One region of the Kineococcus terrestris genome, then DNA from elsewhere that is predicted to be linked to it. Evidence: predicted binding sites of a transcription regulator. Region 1 holds the regulator's gene; each other region holds the start of a gene.
The links. The regulator LexA, encoded in region 1, represses DNA repair genes until DNA is damaged. The targets are predictions, from matches to a motif close to TCGAACANNTGTTCGA.
Positions count from the first base shown of each region.

Region 2: a site for LexA is predicted at 1,266-1,281, ahead of AB8M62_RS19880 (glycoside hydrolase family 127 protein). Genes of this name have one in related genera too.
Region 3: a site for LexA is predicted at 5,566-5,581, ahead of ruvA (Holliday junction branch migration protein RuvA). Genes of this name have one in related genera too.

Region 1 covers NZ_JBEUEI010000002.1:20,400-27,144, reverse strand. Annotated here, with positions in the region: gene hflX (GTPase HflX) at 1-434, shown strand, start outside; gene AB8M62_RS01440 (ATP-dependent DNA helicase) at 554-2,659, shown strand; gene AB8M62_RS01435 (aspartate/glutamate racemase family protein) at 2,711-3,379, shown strand; gene lexA (transcriptional repressor LexA) at 3,411-4,142, opposite strand; gene AB8M62_RS01425 (DUF2277 domain-containing protein) at 4,315-4,581, shown strand; gene AB8M62_RS01420 (LysM peptidoglycan-binding domain-containing protein) at 4,804-5,346, shown strand; gene nrdR (transcriptional regulator NrdR) at 5,507-5,983, shown strand; gene AB8M62_RS01410 (proteasome assembly chaperone family protein) at 6,044-6,745, shown strand, end outside.
Region 2 covers NZ_JBEUEI010000062.1:308-7,052, reverse strand. Annotated here, with positions in the region: gene pip (prolyl aminopeptidase) at 1-60, opposite strand, end outside; gene AB8M62_RS19885 (LacI family DNA-binding transcriptional regulator) at 171-1,166, opposite strand; gene AB8M62_RS19880 (glycoside hydrolase family 127 protein) at 1,311-3,245, shown strand; gene AB8M62_RS19875 (ABC transporter substrate-binding protein) at 3,270-4,586, shown strand; gene AB8M62_RS19870 (carbohydrate ABC transporter permease) at 4,583-5,530, shown strand; gene AB8M62_RS19865 (carbohydrate ABC transporter permease) at 5,541-6,482, shown strand; gene AB8M62_RS19860 (YciI family protein) at 6,511-6,745, shown strand, end outside.
Region 3 covers NZ_JBEUEI010000014.1:59,284-66,028, forward strand. Annotated here, with positions in the region: gene AB8M62_RS10440 (glycosyltransferase family 4 protein) at 1-322, shown strand, start outside; gene AB8M62_RS10445 (hypothetical protein) at 319-987, shown strand; gene pdxS (pyridoxal 5'-phosphate synthase lyase subunit PdxS) at 1,043-1,963, shown strand; gene AB8M62_RS10455 (NUDIX hydrolase) at 2,004-2,513, shown strand; gene pdxT (pyridoxal 5'-phosphate synthase glutaminase subunit PdxT) at 2,562-3,239, shown strand; gene AB8M62_RS10465 (YebC/PmpR family DNA-binding transcriptional regulator) at 3,324-4,085, shown strand; gene ruvC (crossover junction endodeoxyribonuclease RuvC) at 4,135-4,716, shown strand; gene AB8M62_RS10475 (dienelactone hydrolase family protein) at 4,741-5,451, opposite strand; gene ruvA (Holliday junction branch migration protein RuvA) at 5,613-6,251, shown strand; gene ruvB (Holliday junction branch migration DNA helicase RuvB) at 6,248-6,745, shown strand, end outside.

The DNA of each region.
Region 1 (6,745 bases):
AGGTGGCCGAGGCCGACCTCGTCCTGCACGTCGTGGACGGCTCCCACCCCGACCCGGAGGGGCAGCTGGCCGCCGTGCGGGCCGTCCTGGCCGACGTCGACGCGCACCGCGTGCCCGAGCTGGTCGCGGTGAACAAGGCCGACCTGGCCGACCCGGAGGTCCTGCAGCGCCTGCTGGCCCGCGAGCGCGGCGCCGTCGTCGTCTCGGCCCGCACGGGCCGGGGCGTGGAGGAGCTGCGCGAGCGGGTGGCCCAGCTGCTGCCGGTGCCGGACGTCGAGCTGGAGGTGTGCGTGCCCTACGACCGGGGTGACCTGGTCCACCGGGTGCACACCACCGGCCAGGTGCTGCAGGAGGAGCACACGGGTGCGGGCACCCGCCTGCTGGCCCGGGTCCGCCCGCGGCTGGCGGCGGAGCTGGACGGCTTCCGCGCCTGACGTCCCGCACGAGCCCGAGCGCCCCCGACCGTCGCGGTCGGGGGCGCTCGTGCTGTGGACGGCCTCCGGCGGCGCGCCGCGCTGTGGACGGGCGGGGACTGTCGGGGCCGTCGGGGAGGATGGCGACCGTGAGCACCACGACCTCCCGGGGCCCGGCGACGGAGACGGCCGGTGCGGTCGACCCCGCCGACCCCGCCGACCCGGCCGCCGGGGACGGCGGGGTCGGCGCCGAGGAGGCCGTCCGGCTGCTGTCGTCGGTCGTGGACGTCCTGGGCGGGCAGCGCCGCGAGGGGCAGGAGCGGATGGCGCGGGCCGTCGCCGACGCCGTCGGGACGCGCCGGCACCTGCTCGTGCAGGCCGGCACGGGCACCGGGAAGTCGATGGCCTACCTGGTGCCCGCCGCGGCGCACGCCGTGCGCACCGGCCGCGCCGTGGTCGTCTCCACCGCGACCCTGGCCCTGCAGGCGCAGGTCGTCGAGCGGGACCTGCCCCGGCTGGCGCAGGCGCTCGCCCCGCACCTGGAGCGCGAGCCGACGTGGGAGCTGCTGAAGGGGCGCGCCAACTACTTGTGCCGCAACAAGCTCGACGGCGGCTTCCCGGTCGAGGAGGCCGCCCTCTTCGACGTGGGCGCGGCCGGCGGGGGAGGTGAGGACCCGGGGGCGGGGCGCCTGGGCCGGGAGGTGGTGCGCCTGCGCGAGTGGGCGGCGACCACGGCCACGGGCGACCGCGACGAGCTCGACCCGGGCGTGTCCGAGCGCGCCTGGCGCCAGGTGTCGGTGTCGGCGCGCGAGTGCCTGGGCGCCCAGCGCTGCCCCGTGGCCGCCGAGTGCTTCTCCGAGCGGGTGCGCGCCCGCGCCCGCACCGTCGACGTCGTGGTGACGAACCACGCGATGACGGCCATCGACGCCCTGGAGGGCGGCCAGCTGCTGCCCGAGCACGACCTCCTCGTCGTCGACGAGGCCCACGAGCTGGCGGACCGGGTGACGGCCGTGGCCACGGCCGAGCTGTCGGCCGCGGTGGTGGCGGCCGCGAGCCGCCGCCTGCGCCGCTCGGCCGGGGTGGTCTCCGAGGACCTGGACGACGCGGGCGTCGCGCTCGACGCCGCGCTGGAGACGGCGCCGCCGGGACGGCTGGACCGCTGGCCCGAGCAGCTGGCCGCGGCGGTCGTGTCCGTGCGCGACGCCGCCCGCGCGTCGCTGAGCCTGCTCAAGGACGCCGGCGAGGGCGAGGACGGCGAGCAGCGCGGCGCCCGCCACCTGGCCCGCGCCGCCGTGCAGGAGGTCTTCACCACCGCCTCGCGCCTGGCCGAGGACGCCGACCACGACGTCGCCTGGGTCAGCGGTGGCGGCGGCGGGCGCGGTCCGGGCAGCGGCGCCCGGCCCGCGCTGCACGTGGCGCCGCTGGGCGTGGCCGGCCTGCTGCGCGAGAGGGTCTTCGCCGAGCGGACCGTCGTCGCCACGTCGGCGACACTGGCGCTCGGCGGCGCGTTCGACGCCGTCGCGGGCTCCTTCGGGCTGCGCCGCGGTGGTCCGCGGCCCGCCGACGCCGTGCCGTGGACCGGGCTGGACGTCGGCAGCCCCTTCGACTACCCGCGGCAGGGGATCCTCTACGTGGCCCGGCACCTGCCGCCGCCGGGCCGCTCGGGCGCGGACGGTGCCGTCCTCGACGAGATCGCGGCGCTCGTGGAGGCCGCCGGCGGGCGCACGCTGGGGCTGTTCTCCTCCCGCCGCGCCGCGGAGGAGGCGGCCGCGGCGGTGCGCGAGCGCCTCGGCCCGGCGCTGCCGGTCCTGTGCCAGGGCGACGACCGGCTGCCGCGCCTGGTCAGCCGCTTCGCCGACGACCCGGCGACGTCCCTGTTCGGGACGCTGTCGCTGTGGCAGGGCGTCGACGTGCCCGGCTCCTCCTGCTCGCTGGTCCTCGTCGACCGCATCCCGTTCCCGCGGCCGGACGACCCGCTGCTGTCCGCCCGGGCGCGGGCCGTGGACGCCGCGGGCGGCAACGGCTTCCTGTCCGTGTCGGTCTCCCACGCCGCCGTGCGCCTGGCGCAGGGAGCCGGGCGGCTGGTGCGGGCCTCCGCCGACCGCGGTGTGGTGGCCGTCCTGGACCCCCGGTTGGCCACGGCCCGCTACGGCGCCTTCCTGCGCGCCAGCCTGCCCCCCTTCTGGGGGACGGCATCACCGGAGGTCGCACGGGACGCCCTGCGCCGCCTGCGCGCACCCGGGTGATCCTCGCTACCTCCTGCTGACGGGCGCTGCACCGGGTGGCATCCTCTCGGCGTGGCCATCGTCGGCTTCCTGCACACCGCGGACGCGCACGTCCGCACCTTCAGCGACCTCCTCGCCGAGCGTGACCGCCGCGTCGAGCCGCGCCACCTGGTCGACTCGGGGCTGCACACCGCGGCCCGCCGGTCCGGCTTGGAGCACGTGCGGCCCTCCGTCGCCGACCGGCTGCGCCGGCTCGTCGCCGAGGGCGCCGACGTCGTCGTCTGCACCTGCTCGACGGTGGGGCCGGTGGCCGAGGAGATCGGCCTGGAGCTGGAGGTGCCCGTGCTGCGGGTGGACCGCCCGATGGCGGAGGCCGCCGTCGTGGCCGGCCGGCGCATCGCCGTGGTCAGCTCGCTGCCCGAGGCCGCCGCGAGCGCCCTGCCCCTGCTGCGCGAGTGCGCGCGCGAGGCCGAGCGCGACGTGGAGCTCGTGCCCGTGGACTGCCCCGGCACCTGGCCCGCCTTCGAGGAGGGAGACCTCATCACCTACGCCACGAGCGTGGCCGAGGCGGTGCGCTGCGCCGTGCGCTCCGCCGAGCCGCCCGTCGACGTCGTCGTCCTGGCCCAGGCGAGCATGGTCGTGGCCGCGCCGCTGCTGCGGGACCTGCACGTGCCGGTGCTGACCACCCCCCGGCTGGCCGTGGAGGCGGCCGTGGAGCGCGTGGTCGGCGCGGCGATCTGACCCCCCCGGCCGCGACCGGCCGGGGCGGGGCTCACAGGGAGCGCAGGACGGCCGTCACGCGGCCCAGGACGACGGCGTCGTCGGCGTCGATCGGCTCGTACAGGGCGTTGCGGGGCAGCAGCCGGACGTGGCCGTCCTTGCGCTGCAGCACCTTGACCGTCGCCTCGCCGTCGATCATCGCCGCCACCACGTCGCCGTTGTCGGCGGTGGGCTGCTGGCGCACGACCACCCAGTCGCCGTCGCAGATGGCGGCCTCGACCATCGAGTCCCCGACCACGCGCAGCACGAAGTGCTGACCCGCCCCGACGATCTCGGCGGGCAGGGGGAAGACGTCCTCGACCAGCTGCTCGGCCAGGATCGGGCCGCCGGCGGCGATGCGCCCCACGACGGGCACCCAGGTGGGCGCCGGGTGCGCCTCGTCCCCGTCGAGCGCGCCGCCGGTGACGGCGTCGGCCGGGGGAGGCGCCACGACCTCCAGCGTGCGGGGCCGGCGCGGGTCCTTGCGCAGGTACCCCAGCCGCTCCAGCGTGCGCACCTGGTGGGCGACGCTGCTGGGGCTGGTCAGCCCCACGGCGGCGCCGATCTCGCGCAGGCTCGGCGGGTAGCCGTTGCGGCCGACCGCCTCGCGGATGGCCTCGAGCACCCCGCGCTGGCGGGGGGTCAGCCCGGCGGCGTCCAACCCCCGGTCGGGCAGGGCGTGCACCGTGGCCGTCGCGTCCTCCGGCGCCGGCTGCCCGGCCCGCTCCTCGACCTGGTCGGCCACCTCGGCTCCTCCCGCCCCGCGCGCACCGCCGGTCCCCGGCGGCCGCCGCCCCCGCAGCGGGCGGCAGCCCGACCGTAGCGCGCGGCCGGTCGCCGATCAAACACCTGTTCGAAGCGTGTCGCCCCTGGCGCGGCCCTTGACGGGACCGTCCCCCGCGCCCACCCTCCGCGGCATGTGCCGGAGCATCCACCAGCTGCACAACGTCGAGCCGCCCGCCACGGGGGAGGAGGCCCGCGCCGCCGCGCTGCAGTACGTGCGCAAGGTCGCCGGGACGACCCGTCCGTCGCGGCGCAACCAGGACGCCTTCGACCGCGCCGTCGAGGCCGTGGCCGCCGCCACCGAGGAGCTGCTCGGCTCGCTGGTGACCGCGGCGCCCCCGCGCGAGCGCGAGGTGCTCGCCGCGCGGGCCCGCGAGCGCGCCGCGCGCCGCTACGCCTGAGCCCGCGGTCCGGCCGGGCGGCCGGTCGCGGGGTCGGTCGCGGGAGCGGGGGGACGGGCGCGGGCCTCGTGTCGTACCCGGGTGGCAGCGTGCGCCGCGCACGCCGGGTCGAACGCTGTTCGACCGCGGTCTTGCGCACCACCGGTGCCCCGGTGGTACAACTGCCGGGCCCCTTCGAACACCTGTTCGAGGAGGCGCCCGACCGAGATGGAGGCCACCCCCGTGAGCGCCACCGCCCTCGTCCCCGTCCCGACCGTCCCGCGCCGCGCGGGCACCCCGGCGCTCCCGGGCCGCGGCCGCCCGCAGCGGTCGGCCCGGGGAGCCCGTGCGCGGTCGTCCGCCGTCCTGGTCCTCGTGCCCACGGGCCCCGACTGCCACCGCGCCCCGGTCCCGGCACCGCGGCGGGCGGTGCCCGCGCCGCCGCGCGCCGACCGCCGCCCGCTGCGCCTGACCCGCCGCGGCCGGCTGGCCCTGACCACGGCCGCGGCGACCCTGCTGACCTGCACGGCCGTGGCGGCGGTGGGAGCGGTCGCGGACGGCGGGCGGGCGCCCGCGCGGGCCCCGCACGCGCCCCTGGTGGCCGCCGCCTCCGCGGCTCCGGTCACCGTCACCGTCCTGCCCGGGCAGACGCTGTCGCAGATCGCGGCCCAGTGGGCCCCCGACGCCGACTGGCGCGAGGTGGCCGCCCGGATCGTCGTCCTCAACGACCTGCCCTCGCACGCGCTGCAGGCCGGTCAGCGGCTGAGCCTGCCGGTCCTGGACTGATCCGCGGGCCGGGCGGCGCGGGGCGGGGACGGCCGTGACGGGCGAGCAGCGGGTGACGGGCGCCGCCGGGTGGCGGCGCGGTGCGCTACCGTGCGCACCACCGGGCCCGCGCGCCGCCGCGTGCGAGGGCCGAGGCGCCACCGCGCGGGAGGGAACCGGCGTGCACTGTCCGTTCTGCCGTCACCCCGACTCGCGCGTCGTGGACTCCCGCACCACCGACGACGGCAGCAGCATCCGCCGGCGCCGCCAGTGCCCCCAGTGCTCCCGCCGCTTCACCACCGTCGAGACCGCGAGCCTGACCGTCGTCAAGCGCAGCGGGGCGGGAGAGCCGTTCAGCCGCGCCAAGATCGCCTCCGGCGTCCGCAAGGCCTGCCAGGGGCGCCCCGTCAGCGAGGACGACATCGCCCTGCTGGCCCACCGCGTCGAGGAGGCCGTGCGCTCGCAGGGCGCCGCCGAGGTCGACGCGCACCAGGTCGGGCTGGCCACGCTGCCGTTCCTGCGCGAGCTGGACGAGGTGGCCTACCTGCGCTTCGCCTCGGTCTACCAGGCCTTCGAGTCGCTGGCCGACTTCGAGGCCGCCATCCACGCCCTGCGCGCCGAGCGCGAGAGCGCCGCGGCCGGTTCGCCCGGCGCCTGAACGCCCCGGCCGCGCTCCTGCCCCGCGCGGTGCGGAGGGACGGCGGGGGATGATGACCGCATGCTCGATCCCGCTGCGCTCTACCGTCTCGAGCCGGACGTCCCCCGGCTCGTCGAGCCGCCCCTCGTCGTGGCCCTGTCCGGGTTCGTCGACGCCGGTGCCGCGGTGCGGCAGGCCGTGGACCACCTGCTGGCGACCCGGCGGCACGAGCTCGTGGCGACCTTCGACGTCGACCAGCTGCACGACTACCGCGCGCGCCGCCCGCCGATGACGTTCACGGGGACGACGTGGTCCTCGTACGAGCCGCCGCAGCTGCGCCTGCTGCGCGTCCTCGACGAGGACGGCTCCTCCTTCCTCCTGCTGACCGGCCCCGAGCCGGACGTGCAGTGGGAGCGCTTCAGCGCGGCCGTCTGGCAGCTGGCCGACCGGCTCGGCGCCGGGCTGACCGTCGTCCTCAACGCCGCCCCGACCGCCGTCCCGCACACCCGCCCCAGCGGCGTGACCGCCAGCGCGAGCCGGCCGGAGCTGCTGGAGGGCTACCGCACGTGGGAGGTGGAGGCGCAGGTCCCCGGTCACGTCACCGCCCTGCTGCACCTGCGCGGCGCGGAGACCGGCCGCGACGTGCTGTCCGTGCTCGCGCACGTCCCGCACTACCTGGCCGGCAACGACTACCCCGACGCCGCCGCGGTCCTGCTGCGCACCATCTCGGGCGCCACGGGCGTGGACCTGCCGGTGGGTGACCTGCTGGAGCAGGCCGCGGCC
Region 2 (6,745 bases), on a different contig from region 1:
CCCGTCGCCGACGTCGAGCATCCCGCCGTCGTGCGGTTCACCGACCGGGTAGCCGTCCACGTCCACCACGCTGCCAGGGCCACCGACCCCGCACACCTCGCCACCACCCCGCCGTGATCATGGACGGTGAGCGCTCGACCTTCCGTGATCACGGAGGGTGGGGCGGGGCCTCAGACGCCGACGGTGGACTCCCGCACCACGAGCCGGGTCGGCGTCGTGGTCGTGCCGCGGACGGGGTGGCCGGCGACGGCGTCCAGCAGCAGCTCGCCGGCGCGGCGGCCCAGGGCCTCCAGGCCGAGGGCGACGGTGGTCAGCGGCGGTCGCGAGGCCAGGGCGATGACGTCCCAGTCGTCGAAACCGGTGACGGCCACGTCCTCGGGCACGCGGCGGCCGGCGTCGCGCAGGCCGTCGCAGACCCCGCGGGCGATCTGGTCGCTGCCGCAGGTGACCGCGTCGACGTCGGGGTGGCGGCGCAGCAGCAGCTCGGCGGCCAGCCGCCCCCAGCGCTCGGACCAGTCGCCGTGCAGCGGCGGGGCCACCAGCGCGTCACCGGCCTCGGCGGCGGCGGCGCTCGCGCGCACCCGGGCGGCGTGGTGGTCGGCGGGCCCGGTGACGTGGGCGACGCGGGTGCGGCCGAGGTCCAGGACGTGCCGCACGGCGGCGGCGGCCCCGCCGGCCTGGTCGACGACGAGGGAGCAGTCCTCGTCCGACTGCGAGGGCGTGAAGGCGTAGACGACGGGGACGGGGGCGGGCAGCGGCGGGCGCGGCTCGGTGCGCCGGCCGGTGACGATGATCCCGTCGACGCGGCGGGCCAGGAGCGTGCGCAGGTAGTGCTGCTCGCGCAGCGGGTCGTCGCGGCTGTCGCACAGCAGGACGACCATCTCCCCGGCGCCCAGGGCGTTCTCGGCGCCGAGCATGACGGGGATGGAGAAGCGCCCGAAGCTGTCGGTGGTGATGAGCCCGACGGTGTAGGTGCGCCCGGAGGACAGGCCGCGGCCGACGGCGTCGGGCGTGAAGCCCAGCTGCTCGGCGGCGCGGCGCACCCGCTCGCGCGTCTCGGCGCGCAGCTGCCCGGTGCCGTTGAGGGCCTTGGAGGCCGTGCCGGCGGACACCCCGGCCAGCGCGGCCACGTCCACGATCCGTGCCGGAACGAGATTTTCCGTCACGTCCACCCCCTCGTCGCCCGCGGAAGGGCAGGAGCATAACCGGCTAGCAGCCTCGGGCGGCGTCTTGACGGGTCCAGGAGGGCGGCCCTACGGTCACCGCAGAAAACGTGTTCCGCATGTTTCCGACGACTCGAGGGAGAGCTCGTGACGACCACCCCGACGGCCGGTGCGGCGATCAACGCCCCCGCCGCCCCCACCCCCGGCGCCGCCGTGGCGCTGCGGCCCGTGCCCACCGGCGCCGCGCGCATCACCGGCGGGTTCTGGTCCGCCCGGCAGGCGGCGAACCGCCGCCAGGCCCTGCGCACCGGCTACGAGAAGCTGGAGAGCGCCGGCAACCTGCGCAACCTGCGCATCGCCGCGGGGACGGAGACCGGGGACGTCCGCGGCCCGATCTTCATGGACTCCGACGTCTACAAGTGGCTGGAGGCCGCCGGCTGGGAGCACGGCCGCGAGGCCGACGCCGAGCTGCTCGGCTGGATCCGCGAGGTCACCGCCACGGTGGCCGCCGCGCAGGCCGCCGACGGCTACCTGGACTCCGTGCAGCAGGTGCGCGGTGGCGGCGAGCGCTACACCGACCTGCCGTGGAGCCACGAGCACTACTGCGCAGGCCACCTGTTCCAGGCCGCCGTCGCCGTCGTGCGCGGCACGGGCGACACCGGGCTGCTCGACGTCGCGGTGAAGCTCGCCGACCACCTCGTCGCCACCTTCGGGCCGGGCAAGGTCGAGGACGTCGACGGCCACCCCGTCGTGGAGATGGCGCTGGTCGAGCTGTACCGGGAGACGGGGACCCGCGAGTACCTGGACCTGGCGCGCTGGTTCGTCGACGCCCGCGGCCACGGCATCACCGAGCGCCACGGCAAGCAGCCCACGTACTTCTCCGACCGGGTGCCCGTGCGCGAGCAGACCACCGTCGAGGGGCACTCGGTGCGCGCCGTCTACCTGACGGCCGGTGCCGCCGACGTGGCCGCCGAGACCGGCGACGCGGAGCTGCTGGCGGCGCTGGTGCGCCAGTGGGAGGGCATGGTCTCCACCAAGACGTACGTGACCGGCGGCATCGGCGCCCGCTGGGACATGGAGCAGTTCGGCGACCACCACGAGCTGGGCCCCGACCGCGCCTACGCCGAGACGTGCGCGGCGATCGGCAGCGTGCAGTGGAGCTGGCGCATGCTGCTGGCCACGGGCGAGTCCCGCTACGCCGACCTCGTCGAGCGCACCCTCTACAACGCGTTCCTGCCGGGCGTCTCGCTGCGCGGGACCGAGTACTTCTACGTCAACGCCCTGCAGCTGCGCGACGGCGCCCACCCGGACGAGGAGCGCAGCGTCGCCCACGGCCGCCGCCCCTGGTTCGACTGCGCCTGCTGCCCGCCGAACATCATGCGGACCCTGTCCAGCCTGGACGCCTACGTCGCCACGACGTCCGCGGACGGCGTGCAGCTGCACCAGTACGCCACCGGCACGGTGCGCGGGGCCGACGGCGCCGAGCTGGCCGTCACCACCGACTACCCGTGGGACGGGACCGTGCGCGTCGAGGTGACCGCCCCGGGGACGGGGGAGTGGGAGCTGGCCCTGCGCGTGCCGGCCTGGGCCACCGGTGCCCGCGCCGTCGTCGCGGGGCGGCCGGTGGACGCCGAACCGGGCGACTACCTGCGCGTGCGCCGGGCGTGGAGCGCCGGGGACGTCGTCGAGCTGGTGCTGCCGCTGGAGGTCCGCCCGGTCGAGGCCGACCCGCGCGTGGACGCCGTGCGCGGCTGCGTCGCGCTCGAGCGCGGCCCGCTCGTCTACTGCGTCGAGCAGCCGGACCTGCCCGAGGGCCTCGTCGCCGACGACGTGCGCGTCCACGTCGCCGAGCTGCGCACCGCCCGCGCCGAGCACCGCGCGGACCTGCTGGAGGGCGTCACGACGCTGACGTTCCCCGCGCGCCGCGCCGCCGCGGCGGCCACCGGGCCGCTGTACCGGCCGGCCTCCGACGAGCCGGCGCCCGCGTCGCTGCCGGAGGTCGTCGAGGTCACGGCCGTCCCCTACTACGCCTGGGCCAACCGCGAGCTGGGCCCCCTGCGGGTCTGGCTGCCGCGGGCCTGAGCCGGGCAGGACCGGAGGAGAGCGATGGAGCTCCACCGCAGGAACGTGCTGGGCCTGGGAGGGCTCGCGGCGCTGAGCGCGCTGCTGCCCTCCTGCGCCTCCTCCCTGCCCGAGGCCGACGTCGGCGCCACCGGCTTCGGGCAGGACGGGGAGGGCGTCGTGCGGCTGTGGTGCCGGGCGGCGACCGTCACCGGCGTGCGGCAGACCGTCGACGCGTTCAACGCCTCGCAGGACCGCATCACCGTCGAGGTCACCCCCGTCCTGGACGGCCAGTACGTCACCAAGCTGGCCACCGCGATCCGCGGCGGCAACGTGCCCGACGTCGTGGACATCGACGACATCAACTCGATGCTGTTCATCTACCGCGACGCGTTCACCGACCTCACCCCCCTGGTGCGGCAGCTGGACTTCGCCGACGCGCTGAACCCCGGCCAGCTCGGGCTGGCCACCCGCGACGACCGCCACTACGGCGTGCCGTACATCGCGGACAACTCCGCGCTCTTCTACAACACCGAGCTGCTGGAGCGCGCCGGGTTCAGCGACCCGGCCGAGGTGACCGCCGACTTCGACGGGATCCTCGAGGCGGCCCGGGCCGTCGGCGCCCTCGGCGACGGCACCTACGGCTGGACGATCGAGGGGAACTCCGCCGGCATCCTCGGGTTCGTCGTCCAGCCGCACGTGTGGGCCTCCGGGGACCGCACGGTCGTCGGGGACGTCGGCGACCAGCGCGCCGCGGTCGCGGACAGCCCCTCGGTCCGCAGCACCTTCGAGCTGTACCGGACGATGTGGGAGGAGGGGCTGATGCCCCGCGCGAACTTCTCCGGGGACGGCGCCCGCTGGGGCGCCGACTTCCGCGACGGCACCGTCGGGATGTTCCCCGGCAACTACTCCCTCGCCGTGCTGAACGCCGACGAGGAGATGCGCGCCAAGACGGGCGTCGTGCTGCTGCCCGGCCCCGACGGCGGGCGGGCCACCTTCGCCGGCGGCGACAACCTGTGCCTGCCGCGCGGCGGGGCGAACCCGTCCGCGGCGTGGGAGTTCGTCAGGTTCGCCCTCGACCTGCCGCAGCAGGTCGACCTGCCCGACGGCGGCTACCTGCCGGTGCGCTCGGACGCCGCCACCGAGGAGTACCGCGAGCGGCACCCGCTGGCCGTCGCGCCGCTGGAGGGCATCCAGGACGCCTACGCGCCGACGACGCTCGCCTACAACCTGCTGTTCAACCAGCCGGACTCCCCGTGGATCGCCGCCTTCCGGCAGGCCGTCTTCGACGGTGACGTGGACGGCGGGATCGAGACCGGCCAGGCGGGCTTCACCCGCGTCCTCGAGCAGGCGCAGCTGTGAGCGGCGTCGCGGGCCTGGGCACCGACCGCGCCGCGGCCACCGGTGCGCTGCAGGCCGTCCGCCACCGCCCGCCGAGGTCCCTGACGCACCCGCCGCACCAGGGGGTGCTGCTGGTCGCGCCCGCGCTGGCGTTCGTCGTCGTCTTCGTCCTGGCGCCGCTGGCGTTCGCGGTCTACATGTCGATGACGGACTGGCCGCTCATCGGCTCCTACGAGTTCACCGGCCTGAGCAACTACCTGGGCGTCGCGCAGGACCCCGTGTTCTGGCGCTCCGTCGGGTACACCGTCCTCTACACGGCGATCGTCACCCTGCCGATCCTCGTGCTCGGCTACGTCCTCGCGGTCGTCGTGCGCTCCAACCGGCGCGGGTCGACGCTGTTCCGCACGATCTTCTTCCTGCCCTACGTCATCGGCCTGACGACGCTGAGCTTCCTGCTCGTCCTGGAGGCGCAGCCGGACTCCGGCGCGGTCAACGTGGTGCTGCGGTGGCTGGGGATCACCGACGGGTCGACGGCCTGGCTGGCCGACGGCCGGCTGGCCACCGGGCTCATCTGCGTGATGATCGTGTGGGGCGTGTCCGGGCTGACGATGGTGCTGCTCATGGGCGGCATGCAGGGCGTGCCGCGCGAGGTGCACGAGTCCGCCGAGATCGACGGGGCGACCTGGTGGCAGCGCGAGCGCTCCATCACGATCCCGATGATCCGCCGGACCATCGCCATGAGCCTGGTCATCTCGGTCATCGGCTCGCTGCTGGCCTTCACGCAGTTCTACGTCCTCACCCGCGGCGGGCCGGGCACCGAGACCCAGACCGTCGTCATGTACATCTACCAGCGAGGTTTCGTCCAGCTGCAGCTCGGCGCGGCGTCCGCCCTGTCGATCGTGCTGGTGGTCGTCGTCGGCCTCGTCACCGCCGCGCAGTTCCGCCTGCTGCGCGAGAAGGACTGAGGAGACGCCCGTGTCCACCACCGCTCCCAGCACGCCCACCGCGGCCCGGCCCGCCCCGCGCCCGGCGAGGTCCCCCCGCGGCGGCTCCCCGGGCCCGTCCTCCACGGGCCGGGCGGAGAGCCGCACCAAGCTCGTCCTGTACGTCGTCGGCGGGACCCTGGCCTCGCTGGTGTTCCTCGTCCCGCTCGTCTGGTCGGTCCTGCGCTCCTTCCAGCCCAACGACGTCATCGTCTCCGCCTCCCCGACGTGGCAGCAGGTGTTCCAGCTCTCGCTGGACAACTTCCGGGCCCTGTTCGCCGGCGACGCGCAGATCGCGCGGGCGGTGGGCAACAGCCTCGTGGTGTCGATCAGCACGGCGGTGCTCACCGCGGTGCTCGCGACGCTCGCCGGCTACGGGTTCGGCCGCTTCCGCTTCCGCGGCCGGAACTGGCTGTTCGGGCTCGTCGTGGTGACGATGATGGTCCCGTTCCAGGCGATCATCACGCCGCTGTACCTGCAGATGAACGCGATGGGGCTGACCGACTCGCGGCTGGGCCTGGTGCTCTTCTACTCCACGGTGAACCTGCCGTTCGGCGTGTTCGTCATGCGCAACGCGTTCGAGACGATCCCCGACGAGATCGAGGACTCCGCGCGCGTCGACGGCGCGGGCACGTTCCGCTCCCTGGTGTCCGTGCTGCGGCCGCTGCTGCTGCCGGGCATCGCCACCAGCGCGCTGTACGCGTTCCTGGCCAGCTGGACGGAGTTCCTCGGGGCCCTGACGTTCCTCACCGACGACCGGCTCTACACGCTGCCGCTGTCGCTGGTGAACCTGCAGTCCGGCGCCTACGGGGCGGTGGACTTCGGCTACCTCGTGGCCGGTGCCGTCATCGCCATGGTGCCGTGCGTGGTGCTGTACGTGGCGCTGCAGCGGTTCTACGTCGCCGGCCTCGCCTCGGGCGCCGTCAAGGGCTGAGGGCGCGGGCCTCGGGTAGCGTCCCGGCATGCCGTACTTCGTGGCCACCTACCGCTACACGCCCGACACCGCGCTGCGCGACCGCGTGCGCCCGACCCACCGCGAGTGGCTGTCGGGGCTCGGGGACACCCTGGTCCTCTCGGGCCCGACGGACGCCGAGGGCGCGTTCCTCGTCTTCGAGGCCGAGGACGCCGCCACCGTCGAGCGCACCGTCGCCCAGGACCCGTTCACCACTGAGGGCGTGATCGCCGAGAGCACCGTCG
Region 3 (6,745 bases), on a different contig from region 1:
GCACACCGGCGGGGAGAGCTTCGGCATCGTCCTCGTGGAGGCGATGGCGGCGGGGGCGGCCGTCGTCGCCAGCGACCTGGGCGCCTTCCGGCGGGTCCTCACCGGCCCCGACGGCGGCGGTGAGCCCGTGGGGGAGCTGTTCACCGTCGGGGACGCGGACGCCGCGGCCGCCGCCGTGCTGCGGCTGCTCGCCGACGCGCCGCGCCGGCGCGCGCTGGCGGCGGCCGGGCGGCGGGCGGCGTGGCGCTACGACTGGTCGCGGGTGGCGGCCGAGGTGCTGGCCGTCTACGAGACCGTGCGCGCCGCGGGCGGTGCGCGGTGACGGCGCTGTGGTGGCTGCTCGCGGCGCTGCTCGTGCTGGCCGCCCTGGGCTGGCACCTGTCCTCGCTGGCCCGCCGCGTCGACCGCCTGCACCACCGCGTGGAGACCAGCCGCGCCGTGCTGGACGCCGAGCTGACCCGCCGGGCGAGCGCCGCGCTGGAGCTGGCCACCTCGGGCGCGCTGGACCCGGCGACCGCGCTGCTGCTGGCCGACGCGGCGACCGCCGCCCTCGACGCCCCGCGCACGCCCGCGGCGCTGCGCGAGGCCGCCCACGCCGACGACGTGCAGCGCTGGCGCGCCGAGAGCGTTCTGAGCGACGCCCTGGACCGCGCCCTCGGCGGGGCCGGGGACGGTGACGGGGCCGGCTGGGACGCCGGCGGGGTCGGGCCGCCCGCACCGGGCGCCGCCGAGGCCGTCGCCCGCGCGCGCCGGGCCGGGCGGCGCGCGCAGCTGGCGCGCCGCTTCCACAACGACGCCGTCGTGCAGACGCTGCGGCTGCGGGGCAAGCGCGTCGTGCGGTGGGGGCGGCTGGCCGGGCACGCCCGGCTGCCGGAGACCGCCGACTTCGACGACGGCACCGGGCGGCCGTGGGCGGCGGAGGAGACCGGCGGCCCCGCGCCGGGCGGCGGTGCCGCCGGGGGGCCCGGCACCGGCGGCGGCTCGTAGGATCGTGCGGGCACCCCGCCCGTCCCCCAGCACAGATCGCGAGGCCGGACCGACCGTGAGCACCGACGTGACCAGCGAGCAGACCACCGGCGGACCCGCCCTCGGCACCGACCGCGTCAAGCGCGGCATGGCCGAGATGCTCAAGGGCGGCGTGATCATGGACGTCGTCACCGCGGAGCAGGCGAGGATCGCCGCGGACGCCGGCGCCGTGGCCGTCATGGCCCTCGAGCGCGTGCCCGCCGACATCCGCGCCGAGGGCGGCGTGTCCCGCATGAGCGACCCCGACGTGATCGAGTCGATCATCGAGGCCGTCTCGATCCCCGTCATGGCCAAGGCGCGCATCGGCCACTTCGTCGAGGCGCGGGTCCTGCAGTCCCTGGGCGTGGACTACGTCGACGAGTCGGAGGTCCTCACCCCCGCCGACTACGCCCACCACATCGACAAGCGCGCCTTCACCGTGCCCTTCGTGTGCGGGGCGACGAACCTGGGCGAGGCGCTGCGGCGCATCACCGAGGGCGCCGCGATGATCCGCTCCAAGGGCGAGGCCGGCACCGGCGACGTGTCCAACGCGGTCACGCACATGCGCACCATCCGCGCCGAGGTCAACCGGCTGCGCTCGATGGCCCCTGACGAGCTGTACGTGGCGGCCAAGGAGATGCAGGCCCCCCACGAGCTGGTCCGCGAGGTCGCCGAGGCCGGCCGGCTGCCCGTCGTGCTGTTCACCGCCGGCGGCATCGCCACCCCGGCCGACGCGGCGATGATGATGCAGCTGGGCGCCGACGGCGTCTTCGTCGGCTCCGGCATCTTCAAGTCCGGCGACCCCGCCCGGCGCGCCGAGGCCATCGTCCAGGCCACCACCTTCCACGACGACCCGGACGTCATCGCGAAGGTCAGCCGCGGGCTGGGCGAGGCCATGGTCGGGCTCAACGTCGAGGCCATCCCCGAGCCGCACCGCCTGGCCACCCGGGGCTGGTGACCCGCTGGACGGGCTCGACCCGCTGAGCGGGCACGACCCGCTGGGGCCGGAGTGGGGGACCGCCCCCGACGGCACCCGCACCCGGGACGCCTCCCGCGTCGTCGTCCTCGACGGCGCGGGGCGCGTCCTGCTCGTGCGGGGCACCGACCCCGAGCGGCCGGGCGAGGCGTGGTGGTTCACCGTCGGCGGCGGCCGCGGCGCGGGTGAGGACCCCCGCGACGCCGCGGTGCGCGAGCTGCGCGAGGAGACGGGCCTGGCCGTGGCGCCCGGCGACCTCACGGGCCCGGTGTGGGTCCGCACGGCCGACTTCCCCTACCTGGGGCGGGCGTGCCGGCAGCGGGAGGAGTTCTTCGTGCTGCGCCTGGGCGCCGCCGCCCGCCTGTCGCGCGCCGGGTGGACGGCCCTGGAGCTGGCGACCCTGACCGACGTGCGCTGGTGGGACCCCGACGAGCTGGCCGCCTCGGCGGACCTGTGCTATCCCGCGGACCTGCCGACGCTGCTGGCCGACCTGCCGCCGGCGTGGACGGGACCGCCGCGCGTCATCGCCTGAGCCGACCCCCTCGCCGACCCCCGCGCGCGGCGCGCCTAACCTCCTGCGGTGACCACCCCGCCGACGCCCACGGCCGGCGCCCCCGCGGCCGGCGACCGCCCCGTCGTCGGCGTCCTGGCCCTGCAGGGCGACGTGCGCGAGCACCTGGCCGCCCTCGAGGCCGGCGGCGCCCGCGCGGTCCGCGTGCGCCGTCCCGCCGAGCTGGAGGCCGTCGACGGCCTCGTGCTGCCCGGCGGGGAGTCGACGACCATCGACCGGCTGCTGCGCGTCGTCGGGCTGCGCGAGCCGCTGCGCCGGCGCGTCGCGCAGGGCCTGCCCGTGTACGGCTCCTGCGCGGGCATGATCCTGCTGGCCGACCGGGTGCTCGACGGCGCCCCGGACCAGCGGACCCTCGGCGGGCTCGACATCACGGTGCGCCGCAACGCCTTCGGCCGGCAGGTGGCCAGCTGGGAGGAGGACCTGCCCCTGGACGCGCTCACCGGGGACGGCCCGCCGGTGCGGGCCGTCTTCATCCGCGCGCCGTGGGTGGAGGACGCCGGACCGGACGTGGAGGTCCTCGCGCGCGTGGGCAGCGGCCCGGCCGCGGGTAGGATCGTCGCGGTGCGGCACGGCGCTCTGCTGGCGACGTCGTTCCACCCCGAGATCACCGGGGACGACCGGGTGCACCGCGGCTTCGTGGCGATGGTGCGCGAGCGGGTCGGGGGACGGGCGGCGCAGGGCGCCTGACGCGGCGAGCCCAGCAGGTCCCGAAGCAGGTCCCGAGCACGTCCCGAGCGCGAGCGCGGGGCGGACACAGGCGGAGGTAGCACGATGTCCGGCCACTCCAAGTGGGCGACGACCAAGCACAAGAAGGCCGTCATCGACGCCAAGCGCGGCAAGATGTTCGCGCGCCTCATCAAGAACATCGAGGTCGCGGCGCGCACCGGCGGGGGCGACCCGGCCGGCAACCCGACGCTCTTCGACGCCATCCAGAAGGCGAAGAAGTCCTCCGTGCCCGCCGACAACATCGACCGCGCGGTCAAGCGCGGCTCGGGCGCGGAGGCCGGCGGCGCCGACTGGCAGACGATCATGTACGAGGGCTACGGCCCCAACGGCGTCGCCCTCCTGGTGGAGTGCCTCACCGACAACAAGAACCGCGCGGCCATGGAGGTCCGCACGGCCATGACCCGCAACGGCGGCTCGATGGCCGACCCGGGCAGCGTGTCGTACATGTTCAGCCGCAAGGGCGTCGTCGTCATCGGCAAGGAGGGCACCGACCTCACCGAGGACGACGTGCTGACCGCCGTCCTGGAGGCCGGCGCCGAGGAGGTCAGCGACCAGGGCGACACCTTCGAGGTCGTCAGCGAGGCCACCGACCTGGTGGCCGTGCGCGAGGCCCTGCAGGCCGCGGGCATCGACTACGACTCCGCCGACGCCAGCTTCGTGCCCAGCGTGCAGGTGCCGCTGGACGCCGACGGCGCCACCAAGGTGTTCAAGCTCGTCGACGCCCTCGACGACTGCGACGACGTGCAGAACGTCTACGCCAACTACGACGTCTCCGACGACGTCATGGCGGCCCTCGAGGACGCCTGAGCGAGCGCGCCGCCCGGCCCCGCCCCCGCGAGCGTGCGAGGGTGGGGTCGTGCGCGTGCTGGCGGTGGACCCGGGGCTGACCCGCTGCGGCCTGGGCGTCGTCGACTCCGGCCGCGGCCGGCGCCCCGTCGCCGTCGACGTGGGCGTGGTGCGCACCCCGGCGACCGACCCGGTCGAGCTGCGGCTGCTGGCGATCAGCGAGGGCCTGGACGCGTGGCTGGACCGGCACGCCCCGGACGTCGTGGCCGTCGAGCGGGTCTTCGCCCAGTCCAACGTGCGCTCGGTGATGGGCACCGCCCAGGCTGCCGGCCTCGTGCTCGTGGCCGCCGCCCGGCGCGGGCTGCCGGTGGCCATGCACACGCCCAGCGAGGTCAAGGCCGCCGTGACCGGGTCCGGGCGCGCGGAGAAGCAGCAGGTCACCGCCATGGTCACCCGCATCCTCGGCCTGGCCGAGGCCCCCAAGCCCGCCGACGCCGCCGACGCCCTGGCCCTGGCCCTGTGCCACCTGTGGCGCGGCGGCGGCGCCTCCCGGCTGGAGGACGCCGCCCACCGCGCGCTGGTCACCGGCCGGCGCAACGCCTACGCGGAGGCCGAGCGGGCCGCGCGCCGGTCCGGGGCCGTCGCCCGCTGACCCGCCCGCCGACCCGCCCGCTCCTCAGCGCACGTGCCGGCGCAGGAAGGCCGTCGTGCGCTCCCAGGCCAGCTCGGCGCTCTCGGGCCGGTGGTTCGGCCGCTCGTCGTTGTAGAAGGCGTGCGGCGCCGGGTACACCTGCAGGTCCACCTCGACGCCCGCCTGCTCGCGCACGCGCTCGGCCGTGGCGCGCACCGCGTCCAGCGGCACCGAGGTGTCCTCGGCGCCGAAGTGGCCCAGCACCGGCGCCCGCAGCCCCGTGAAGTCCGTGTCCGGGCCGGGCACGCCGTACCAGGGCACGGCCGCGCCGATCCGCTCGCCCTGCTGGGCGGCGAGGCTGAGGACGAACGCGCCGCCCATGCAGAAGCCGACGGCCCCGACGGTGGCGGAGGTCGTCTCCGGCCGCTGCAGCAGGTACGTCACCGCGCCGGCCAGGTCGCGCGCGGCGCGGTCCGGCGGCAGCTCGGTCATGAACCGCGCCGCCTCCTCGCTGTCGTGGGTGGTGCGCCCGCCGTACAGGTCGGGGGCCAGGGCGACGAAGCCCTCGGACGCCAGGCGGTCGGCGATCGCGACGACGTGGTCGGTCAGCCCCCACCACTCCTGGACGACCACCACGCCCGGCCCGCCGCCGTCGGCGGGCAGGGCGAGGTAGCCGTGCGCGTGGTCGGCACCGGCCTCGTCGGTGGCGGGGAAGGTGACGTTCTGGCGCGGGTTCTCGTGCTGCTCGTGGCTCACGGGCCCGACTCTGCCGCTCCCGCGGTGCTCGCGCAGCCCGTCGTCCCGCGGTGCCGCCCGCCGGCGGCGCGCCGACGCCCCCCGTGTCGCGGCGCCGCGCTAGCGTGGCCCCGTTCGTACAGGTGTTCGCGCGGGCCCCGCCCGGCGGGTGAGGGGGATCGGTGATCGCGTCGGTGCGCGGGCAGGTGCTCGCCGTGCGGCTGGACTCGGTGGTCGTCGAGGTGGGCGGCGCCGGGATCCTCGTGCAGGCGGCACCGGGCACGCTGGCCGGGTTGCGCGTGGGCGAGGAGGCGATGCTGGCCACCAGCCTCGTGGTGCGCGAGGACTCCCTGACGCTGTTCGGGTTCGCCGACGCCGACGAGCGGGAGGTGTTCGAGGTGCTGCAGACCGTCTCGGGCGTCGGGCCGCGCCTGGCGCTGGCGATGCTCGCGGTGCACCGGCCCGACGGGCTGCGGGCCGCCGTGGCCGCCGAGGACCACGCCGCGCTGGTGCGGGTGCCCGGCATCGGCAAGAAGGGCGCGCAGCGCATCTGCCTGGAGCTGGGCGACCGCCTGGGCCCGCCCTCCGACGGGCCGCTGCCGGCCGCCCCCGCGGCGGCCGCGGACGGCACCGACCCCCGCACCCAGCAGGTGGTCGACGCCCTCGTCGGGCTCGGCTACCCCGTCAAGCAGGCCGGCGACGCCGTCGACGCGGTCCTCGCCGCCGCCGGGGAGCCCGGCCCGGCCGCGGCCGACGGGGACCCCCTGGACGTCGCCGCGACGCTGCGCGCGGCCCTGCGCCGGCTGTCGGGCCGCGGGTGAGCGGCTACGGCGAGGGCCGCCCCGGCGCGGGGGAGCGGCTGGTGGCCGGCGGCGCCGACGAGCGCGAGCGCGCGGCCGAGAGCGCGCTGCGCCCGCACGGCCTGGAGGAGTTCGTCGGGCAGAAGGTGGTGCGCGAGCAGCTCTCGCTCGTCCTGGACGCCGCCCGCGCGCGCGGCGCGCCGAGCGACCACGTCCTCTTCTCCGGCCCGCCCGGCCTGGGCAAGACGACCCTGGCGATGATCGTGGCCTCGGAGATGGGCGCCCCGCTGCGCCAGTCCAGCGGCCCGGCCATCCAGCACGCCGGGGACCTGGCGGCCGTGCTCAGCTCCCTGGACGAGGGCGAGGTGCTCTTCCTCGACGAGATCCACCGCATGGCCCGGCCGGCGGAGGAGATGCTCTACATGGCGATGGAGGACTTCCGGGTCGACGTCGTCGTCGGCAAGGGCCCGGGGGCGACGGCCATCCCGCTGGAGCTGCCGCGCTTCACGCTGGTG